Regions from separate parts of the Streptomyces sp. NPDC042336 genome, predicted to be linked through region 3. Evidence: riboswitches for the same ligand, from Rfam matches in the RefSeq annotation. Region 3 holds a riboswitch; each other region holds the start of a gene.
The links. Region 3 has a riboswitch for cobalamin ahead of ACZ6IM_RS10620 (GHMP family kinase ATP-binding protein). Riboswitches for the same ligand answer to the same signal wherever they lie in the genome.
Positions count from the first base shown of each region.

Region 1 (3,268 bases), on a different contig from region 3:
CGCCGTCTCCCCGTCGTCGGTGACCTCCAGGATCTCCGTGCAGAGGTTGGAGGAGTGGACGACGTGGCCGGGGGTCGCCGTCTGGTTCGCCGTGCGGTTGGCGGTGTCCTTGAAGGTCATCCAGCCGTTGCCGGTCTGCGCGAGGGTGCGCATCATGCGGCCGTACAGCTCACGGGCGGGCAGCGTCCTGCGGGCGAGCCCCGCCTCCTCCGCCCTGCGGTACGCCGCGTCGAACTCCTCGCCCCACAGGTCGGTCAGCTCCGGGACGTCGGAGGGGGAGAACAGCGACCAGGTCCCGTCGGTGTCCACCCGGCGCATGAACTCGTCCGGCACCCAGTGCGCGAGGTTCAGGTTGTGCGTACGGCGGGCGTCCTCACCGGTGTTGTCCCGCAGCTCCAGGAACTCCTCGACGTCCGCGTGCCAGGTCTCCAGGTAGACCGCCGCCGCGCCCTTGCGCCGGCCGCCCTGGTTCACGGCGGCGACCGAGGCGTCCAGCGTCTTCAGGAACGGGACGATGCCGTTGGAGTGCCCGTTGGTGCCGCGGATCAGCGAACCCCGGGCGCGGACGCGGGAGTAGGCGATGCCGATGCCGCCGGCGTGCTTGGAGAGGCGGGCGACCTGGTGGAGGCGGTCGTAGAGGGAGTCCAGCTCGTCCTTGGGGGAGTCCAGGAGGTAGCAGGACGACATCTGGGCGTGCCTAGTACCGGAGTTGAAGAGGGTGGGGGAGGAGGGCAGGTAGTCCAGACGGCTCATCAGGCCGTACAGGGCGGCGACCTCGTCCACCGCGCGGACCGTGTCGTCCTCGGCGAGGCCGGCGGCGACCCGCAGCAGGAAGTGCTGGGGCGTCTCGACGGTCTTGCGGGTGATCGGGTGGCGGAGCAGGTAGCGGCTGTACAGGGTGCGCAGTCCGAAGTAGCCGAAGCGGTCGTCGGCGGCCGGGTCGATCAGCGCGTCGAGGCGGGCCGCGTGCAGCCGGACGAACGCGGCCGTGCGGTCGGCGATCAGACCCTCGCGGTGGCCGGTGGCGACGGAGTCGGTGAAGGTGACGACGCCCTGGGAGGCGGCCTCGGCGCGGATGCCGACGGTCAGCAGCCGGGCGGCCAGCCGGGAGTAGACCGGGTCCTCGGAGATCAGACCGGCGGCCGCCTCGGTGGCCAGCTCCCGCAGCTCGGCCTCGTCGGCGTGCGCGGACCGGCCCCGCAGCGCGGCGGCGGCCACCCGGCCCGGGTCGGCGCCGGGGAGGTCGGCGGTCAGCCCGGTCAGGGTCCGCAGCAGGGCGGCACCGGGTCCGTCGGGTTCCCCGGTCGCCGTCACCGGGGTCGCTGAAGCCGGATCGGCTGGCGCGATGGTCACGTGGAGCACTCCCTCGCTCGGCACGGGGCCTGGCGGAGGGAGGGCAGGGGGCAGCTCACGAGCGCACGCGGCGTCGCGTCCACCGGCCCACTCCACGAGGCCCGGACGTCATGGCACCCGGGCCAAGGCGGCCGGGCGCACTGTCGGCAGGTCCTCGGACTGACCAGGCGTGCGCGCACGTGCGAAGACGTACGGATGCACACGAGTACACCGTTGCGGGACAGTTCCGGATTCGCACCGGATTCCCCTGCGGCGACAGCGAGCACGAGCATACATCTTGTGCCGGGCTCCGCCAGCACCCCCAGATGTTGTGTCTGGCTTCCGTGTCAGGGTGTAGCGTCGGGCCCGCTTCGGGTCGGTGCCAGAGCGTCAGAGCGTCAGTTCGTAAGTGAGCAGCATGATGTCGTCCAGCTCCGGCAGGGGGTTCCAGTCGCGGTCGGGCGTGCGGACGAAGCCCAGGCGCTCGTAGAGGCGGTGGGCGGTGCGCATGGCGGTCTGGGTCGACAGCACGACGCCCGTGCAACCGGCCACCGTCCTGGCGCGGTCGACACAGGCCCGTACGAGCGCCTCGCCCGCCCCGCGGCCACGCGCCTCGCGGGCGACGGCGAGCATGCGTATCTCGGCCTCGCCGGGGCGCGCGATGTCCGCCATGGGACCGCCGGACGGCACGAAGGTCACGCCGCCGAGCACCCGGCCGTCCGCCGCGGCGACCAGCACCTCGGCCGCCGCCGCCCGCTTGGCCACGTCGCGCAGCTCGTCCAGGTACGAGTCGCTCTCCCCGAAGTCGAGGAGGCCGTCGCGCAGGTAGGCCTGCGCGGTGATCTCGCCGAGGGTGTCGTACTCCTCGGCCGTCGCACGTCGGATCACGAAGTCCATGACGCCGAGTGTGCCCGACGGGTACGACAACGGGCCGCCGGATTTCTCCGACGGCCCGCCGCGTTCGCGCTCCGGGGATCAGTGCGAGCTGCCCGCCGTGGCCGGCGGCAGTTCCACCTGGACGCCGGGGTCGCCGGCGTCCGCCGTGTAGTCGCTCGGCTTGGTCTCGTCGATGCCGTCGGGCGCCTTGACCGCCCTCAGGACGAAGGTCAGGACCACGGTGACCAGCACGTTCAGCACGAAGGCGGTGAGACCGATGTAGCCGATCTCGCCGATGCCGGGGATCTCGTCGGAGGAGCCGCCGAAGTGCTTCTGCGTCGGCGAGGCCACACCGTAGGCGGCGACCGTGCCGTAGACCATGCCGACCGCCCAGCCGCCGAGCAGCGCCCAGCGGTGGAACCAGCGGGTGAACAGGCCGCCGACCAGGGCCGGGAAGGTCTGCAGGATCCAGATGCCGCCCAGCAGCTGGAAGTTGATCGCGACGGTCTTGTCCATGCCCAGGACGAAGATCAGCGCGCCCACCTTCACCAGCAGCGACACCAGCTTGGAGACCTTCGTCTCCTGTTGCGGCGTGGCGTCCGGCTTGATGAAGTCCTTGTAGATGTTGCGGGTGAACAGGTTCGCGGCCGCGATCGACATGATCGCCGCCGGGACCAGGGCGCCGATGCCGATCGCCGCGAAGGCCACGCCCGCGAACCAGTCCGGGAACATGTTCTCGAACAGCTGCGGGATCGCCAGCTGGCCGTTGTCCACCTTGACCCCGGCCGCGATGGCCATGAAGCCCAGCAGCGCGAGCAGGCCCAGCATCAGCGAGTACAGCGGCAGGATCGTGGTGTTGCGGCGGATCACCTCACGGCTGCGCGAGGACAGCGTGGCGGTGATCGAGTGCGGATACATGAAGAGTGCGAGGGCCGAGCCGAGCGCGAGGGTCGCGTACGTCCACTGGCCCCCCGCGTCCGGCACCACTCCGCCCTTGCCCGCCTCGGTGAACTTGTCGCTCGCCGACGCGAAGATGTCGTCGAACCCGCCCAGCTTGATC
Region 1 covers NZ_JBVJEA010000009.1:140,965-144,232, forward strand. The annotation lists gene ACZ6IM_RS20855 (ribonucleoside-diphosphate reductase subunit alpha) at 1-1,353, opposite strand, end outside; cobalamin riboswitch at 1,482-1,625, opposite strand; gene ACZ6IM_RS20860 (GNAT family N-acetyltransferase) at 1,723-2,229, opposite strand; gene mctP (monocarboxylate uptake permease MctP) at 2,308-3,268, opposite strand, start outside.
Region 1: another riboswitch for cobalamin. It lies ahead of ACZ6IM_RS20855 (ribonucleoside-diphosphate reductase subunit alpha); the one in region 3 lies ahead of ACZ6IM_RS10620 (GHMP family kinase ATP-binding protein).

Region 2 (3,268 bases), on a different contig from region 3:
CGCCCCCGCGGTCGATGTCGCCGACGACCAGGACCGGGAGTCCGGCGCCCCGGGCGATCCCCATGTTCACGATGTCGGTGCGGCGCAGGTTGATCTCGGCCGGGCTGCCCGCCCCCTCGCAGATCACCGCGTCGTACGTGCCGCGCAGTTCGGCCAGCGAGTCGAGCACCGTGCCGAGCAGCCGCTCCTGGCGCCCGCCGTGATAGCCGCGGGCGCTCATCTCGCCGACGGGCCTGCCGAGCAGCACGACCTGGCTGCTGCGCTCCCCGCCGGGCTTGAGGAGCACGGGGTTCATGTGCGCGGTCGGCTCCACCCGGCAGGCCTGGGCCTGCATGGCCTGCGCCCGCCCGATCTCCGCGCCCTCGCGGGTCACGAAGGAGTTCAGCGACATGTTCTGCGCCTTGAAGGGCGCCACCTTGACGCCCTGGCGCACCAGCCAGCGGCAGATCCCGGCGGTGACGACGCTCTTGCCGGCGTCGGAGGTGGTGCCGGCGACGAGCAGGCCACCGTTCATGACGTACGTCCCTTCCTGACGATGCCGCGCGCGAGCAGCCGCGCGCCCGCGCACACGCCCAGCGCCAGCCAGCCCACGCGCCGGGACAGCCGTACCGCCCGGTCGATGTCGCCGGAACCGGCCCGTACGGGGCGGCCGGCGGCGCCGTTGAGGACGGGCCGGTGCTCGACCCGTCCGCCGTAGGAGAGCGTCCCGCCGAGCCGCACGCCCAGGGCGCCCGCGAAGGAGGCCTCCACGGGCCCGGCGTTGGGGCTCGGGTGCCGGTCGGCGTCCGCGCGCCAGGCCCGTACGGCGCCCCGCGGATCGCCCCCGGCCACGGTGGCCAGGACGGCGGTGAGGCGGGCGCCCGGCCAGCCCGCGAGGTCGTCCAGGCGGGCCGAGGCCCAGCCGTAGCGGCGGTACCTGGGCGACCTGTGGCCGACCATGGCGTCCAGCGTGTTGACGGCCCGGAAGCCGAGCAGCCCGGGCACACCCGCCACGGCGCCCCACACCAGGGCGCCCACCACCGCGTCCGAGGTGTTCTCCGCGACGGACTCCACGACGGCCCTGGCGATGCCGTCGGCGTCCAGCGCCTGCGGGTCCCGCCCGCACAGGTGCGGCAGCCGCGTCCGCGCCGCCTCGACGTCCCCCGCCTCCAGGGCCCGGCCGATCGCGGCGGCCTCACGGGCGAGCGAGGTGCCGCCGACCACGGCCCAGGTGGCCGCGCCGGTCAGCGCGACGCGGGCGGCGGGGGAGCGGCGTACGGCGTGCGCGGCGGCCGCACCGAGGGCGACGGCGCCACCGGCGCACACGGCGGTGTGCAGGGCGCCCCAGCCCCGGTGGTCGCGCCACAGCACCTGTTCCACGGCGCCCGCGGCACGGCCGAACACGGCGACCGGGTGTCCGCGGCGCGGGTCGCCGAGGAGGAGGTCACCGAGGAGGCCGGCGGCGGCGCCGTACGCGAAGACGCGTCCGGCACGCATGGGCTCAGCCGGTCACAGGGTCGGGGAGGCACCTGGTACGGGGTGTCGAGCGGTGGCGGCAGCCGGGCATCGCGTCGTGTCCTCACTCAGGGTGTCCACGCCCTGGTTCGAAGAGTCCGGCGGTGAGAGTTCCTGGCTCCCGGGGTTTCCTGTTCCCCGGTCACAGTGGCGGGACCGCGCCGGATTCGCACCGGGCTTCCTCTCCTGCCGCCGTAGATGGCCCCGGAAGTCCACCACGCCCCGCGAACACCCGTCAACCTGGCGTTGACCTGCGGCGGGGGAGTGTGCGAAGGCCCACACGCGAGTGGTGTGCGCCGGAACGCGAAAGGGCGGGGCGCGGAACGGTTCGAGTCCGTCCCGCGCCCCGCCCCGGCGCGCGCCCGCGGAGCGCGCGACGCTCAGGCGACGATCAGATAGATCCCGTACGCCACCGCCGCCGTGCAGGCCGCGAAGCACGCGTACGCGCCGGTGACCGCGAGGGTCGCGGAGCCGCCCTCGGCGGTGGCCCGCTCCTGGCGGGAGAGGCCGACGATGCCGAGGGTGAACAGGCCCACCAGGGCCACCGTGACCACGAGGCTGACGCCGAAGACGGAGCCGAGGGCTGCCCAGTCGATGCTCATGGAGGTTCGCTTCCTTCGTACCCGGGACGCGGGCTCAGACGGTGGTGGCGGCCGACGGGGCCTTGGGGGCGGGAGTGGTGGCGGGGGCCGGGACGGTGGCCGACAGGTCCTCGGTCACGCCCGCAGGGGGCGGCGACACGGCGGCCATCGCCGTGGTGACCACACCGGCCGGCTCGGGCTCCCCCGCGCCCACCGTGTCGCCGTCGACGACGTTGGTGTGGTCGACGACCTCGCGGCGGGAGATCCGCCAGATCGCATAGCTGGAGGCGACCAGGAACACCGCGACGAGGGCCGTGCCCCAGTCGCCGGCGCGGCAGACCCACTCGGCGAGCGCGGCGACCAGGGCCGCGGCCGGCAGCGTCAGGCCCCAGGCGACGAACATCCGGGTGGCCGTGGACCAGCGGACCACGCCGCCCTTGCGGCCGAGGCCCGCGCCCATCACCGCGCCGGAGACCGAGTGCGTGGTGGACAGGGAGAAACCGAGGTGGGAGGAGGCCAGGATGACCGTGGCGGCACTGGTCTGGGCGGCGAAGCCCTGCTGCGGCTGGAGGTCGGTCAGGCCCTTGCCCATGGTGCGGATGATGCGCCAGCCGCCCAGGTAGGTGCCGAGCGCGATGGCCAGGCCCGCGCTGAGGATGACCCACACGGGCGGGTCGGAGTCCGGGGCGAGCGAGCCGCCGGCGATCAGGGCGAGGGTGATGATGCCCATGGTCTTCTGGGCGTCGTTGGTGCCGTGGGCCAGCGAGACCAGACCGGCGGAGGCGATCTGACCGGCCCGGTAGCCCTTCGCGGCGGCCTTGCCGTCGGCCTTGCGGCCCAGTGAGTACGTCATCCGGGACGCGAGCAACGCCGCGAGTCCGGCCACGATCGGGGCGGCGATCGCGGGGAGCAGCACCTTGGTGACGAGCACGTCGCCGTTGACCGCGCCGATGCCGGCCGAGGCGACGGCGGCGCCGATCAGACCGCCCATCAGGGCGTGCGAGGAACTGGACGGGAGTCCGACCAGCCAGGTCAGGAGGTTCCAGAGGATCGCGCCGACCAGTGCGGCGAAGATGACCTCGGGACGGATGCCGGTCTCGTCGACGAGACCCTTGGAGATCGTGTTGGCGACCTCCACGGAGAGGAAGGCGCCTACAAGGTTGAGGACGGCGGACATCGCCACCGCCACCTTG
Region 2 covers NZ_JBVJEA010000018.1:51,960-55,227, reverse strand. The annotation lists gene ACZ6IM_RS30395 (cobyric acid synthase) at 1-514, opposite strand, end outside; gene ACZ6IM_RS30390 (cobalamin biosynthesis protein) at 511-1,476, opposite strand; cobalamin riboswitch at 1,581-1,726, opposite strand; gene ACZ6IM_RS30385 (hypothetical protein) at 1,875-2,096, opposite strand; gene pitH (low-affinity phosphate transporter PitH) at 2,131-3,268, opposite strand, start outside.
Region 2: another riboswitch for cobalamin. It lies ahead of ACZ6IM_RS30390 (cobalamin biosynthesis protein); the one in region 3 lies ahead of ACZ6IM_RS10620 (GHMP family kinase ATP-binding protein).

Region 3 (3,268 bases):
CCCACGCCCCCGCCGGCCGGCCCCAGCCGTTCCGCCCGCCGGGCCGGTCTCAGCAGACGGATCAACAGCAGGGCCGCGACCGGCAGTTGCAGCAGCCACAGCATGGTGCGCGGCCATTCCCCGTACCAGACGTTGGTCCCGTACAACAGGGTGTGCCACACGCTCAGCACGTACACGACGATCACGAACCGGTGCAGCCGGCGCCAGGTGTTCGCTCCGATACGGTGCCGGACGTAGAACAGCAGCCCCAGCGGAATCGCCAGGTACAGGGCGCCCTGGCCGATCGGGATGGCGACCTGGCCGGTTCCGGAGTCGTACCAGCCCGGCACGAAGGTGTCCGCGAAGGCCACCCACAACCGTTGCGCCCAGTCCACCTTCGTCTCGTAGCGGACGAGTTCCGCCGCGAACATCAGCGCGTGCGCGAACATCAGGGCCATGGTCGTCAGGCTGGTGGTGCGGTGCCAGCGCTCCAGCACCTGCCGGGAGACCGGCAGCCTGGCGGGGCGTGGCCCCGACAGCACCAGGCCGAGCATGACCGTGCCCCACGCCCACAGCAGGGCCGACCAGCCGAACGCCTGGCTGAGCAGGTACATCCAGTAGGTGCCGGGATCGTCCATGAACGGCATGACCGCGACGGTGTCCGAAGCACCCGAATCCATGCGCGCCCACAGGAACGCGAACACGAGCGCCGTGACCACCACCGCCGCGGTGGCGTCGGGCAGGGCGGCCCGCAGATCGCCGCGCAGCGCGACGCGGTCACCGGGAGGCCGTTTCCCTCCGGGCAACGGGGTCATCGCCCCGTCTTCGTCCGGCCTCACGTCTGACGTCATCAGGGGCCTCCCGGGCACGGGCCACCGCAGCAGCGGTGCGCATGTGGCGTGAGGCAACAAGTCTGGCTGATGAGGGAGTGATCTCCGAAGGCGTTATCCGGCCAGAGCCGCCACGAGAACCGCGCGTGGAGGCACACCTTGTTCTGCGTCACCTCCACATTCAGGACAACCCGCCGAGGCTCCACTGTCGCAGGAAGCACGAGCGCCTCTACGCTGATCCTCGCAGTCGGTTCGCGCCTCCCGTCCACCCGGACGCCCGGTGGCGCGACGCAAGAGGGAACCCGGTGTGAGTCCGGGACTGTCCCGCAGCGGTGAGTGGGAACGAAAGCCGTCGGTGTCACTGGGCCCGCGTCAGGGCCGGGGAAGAGACGGCCGGTAGGTGTCCGCCCTTTCGGCAGACGTGCCCGCGAGTCCGAAGACCTGCCACTGCGCCCGCGTCCCGCGGGCTGTGCACGTGACCTCGTGGACTGGGTTGGCGGTATGGGCGGTCGTACGTCGTGCGTGTGGCCGCGCCTCCTTCCCTGTCGGTGTTCAACGCCCGGTACGGAGGAGGACGGTGTGCGGGACCCAGCCTGTTCGCGTCGGCCGTACCGACCCCGGGCCGGTGTGTCGTCCGGCAGACCGGAGCCGACGAGGCCCGGACCCGTCGCGGGCTTCCTCCGGGAACGGGACTCATCCGGAGGCGCGGTGTCCGGTGTCTGCCACGGCACTCTGGGCGAGCTGTACCAAGGCCCGTTGCGACCGGACACCGATCCCGAGATCGCGGTGGTGTCCTTCCCCGTGGACCGCCACTCATGGGTGTACTTCACACCGAGGACGACGGCCGGCCCGCCACGTCCGCCGGCACTGGGTGAGAAGTCGGCGACAGCGGCCCGGCTCTTCCTGGACCACTACGGTTTCGCCCTGCCCCCTGGCGACTGGCGCACCCACTCCGAACTTCCGGTGGGCGTGGGGATGGCCAGTTCCACGGCGGACATCGTGGCGACGCTGCGCTGTCTGTTCCGTGTCTTCTCCCTGCCGTACGACACGGACGTGGTCCTCGGCGTCCTGACGGACATCGAGCGCGCCGACAGCGTCTTCCTCGACGAGTTCGCCCTGTACCTCAGCGGCCGGCACCGGGTGGTGCGGCGGCTGGGCCAGGACATCGGCTTCCACACCGCCTACGTCACGGAACCCGGCACGGTGAACACCGCCGCCGTCACTCCCCTGCTGCTGGACCACTACCGGCGCCGCGGCGAGGAGTACCACCGGTGTCTGACCGATCTGCTGAAGGGCTTCGACTCGGGTGACCCGGCCGCCGTCGCCCGGGCCGCGACGACCAGCGCCGCGTTGTCCCAGGAGGTGCTGCCCAAGGCGACCTTCAGCAGCCTGCAGGCTCATCGTGAGCGGTTCGGCGCCGACGGCGTCTTCGTAGCCCACACCGGCTGCCTGGCCGGCTATCTCTTCGCCTCACACCCACGGGCCGAGGTCAAGTCCGAACTCTCCTCGTTCTTCCACTCGCTCGGCCACCAGTGCACCTTCACCCAAGGAGGCTACGGGTGATCCACCCCCACATCGCCGACGCCCTGAAAGTCCCGGACCTCGTCCGGCTCACCGACGGCCTGGTCCTGCTGCGGTTCGAGTCGATGAAGATCTACTCGGCCCTGGCCGCTGTCCGTCATCTGCTGGAGCGGGGCACGGTCCGTCCGGGCCAGACCCTGATCGACAGCTCCAGCGGCATCTACGCCTACGCCCTCGCGCTGGCCTGCCACCGGTACGGCATGCGGTGCCACATCGTCGCGTCCACCACCGTGGACGCCACCACCCTCGCCCAACTGGAAATCCTCGGCGCCGCGGTGGAGCAGGTCAGACCGTCGCGGAACCTCAAGCTCGACCAGGAACTGAGGGTGCGACGGGTGCGCGAGATCCTCGCCGAGGATCCCGGCCACCACTGGATGCGCCAGTACCACGACGACGTCCACTACCTCGGCTACCAGGAGGTCGCCGACCGGATCGCGGCGGAGTTCCCGGCCGCACGGCTGACCGTCGTCGGCGGGGTGGGTTCCGGAGCCTCGACCGGCGGCATCGTGGAACGCCTGCGCGTTGCGGACCCCTCGGTGCGTCTGGTCGGCGTCCAGCCCTTCGGCAGCGTCACCTTCGGCAGCCAGGACCATCACGATCCCGAGGCGATCATCGCCGGCATCGGTTCGTCGATCGTCTTCGACAACGTCCGCCACCATCTCTACGACACCGTGCACTGGCTGGACTTCACCCACGCCATGTCCGGTGCCGTCGCCCTGCTGCGCGAGCACGCGGTGTTCGCCGGGCTGTCCACCGGTGCCGGCTATCTGACGGCGACGTACGAGGCCCGCCGTCACCCCGACCGACTGCACCTGGTGGTAGGGGCCGACACCGGACACCGCTACGTGGAGCGCGTGTTCGCCCGGCACGCCGAGGCC
Region 3 covers NZ_JBVJEA010000003.1:433,067-436,334, reverse strand. The annotation lists gene ACZ6IM_RS10625 (ferric reductase-like transmembrane domain-containing protein) at 1-830, opposite strand, end outside; cobalamin riboswitch at 1,044-1,268, shown strand; gene ACZ6IM_RS10620 (GHMP family kinase ATP-binding protein) at 1,566-2,372, shown strand; gene ACZ6IM_RS10615 (cysteine synthase family protein) at 2,369-3,268, shown strand, end outside.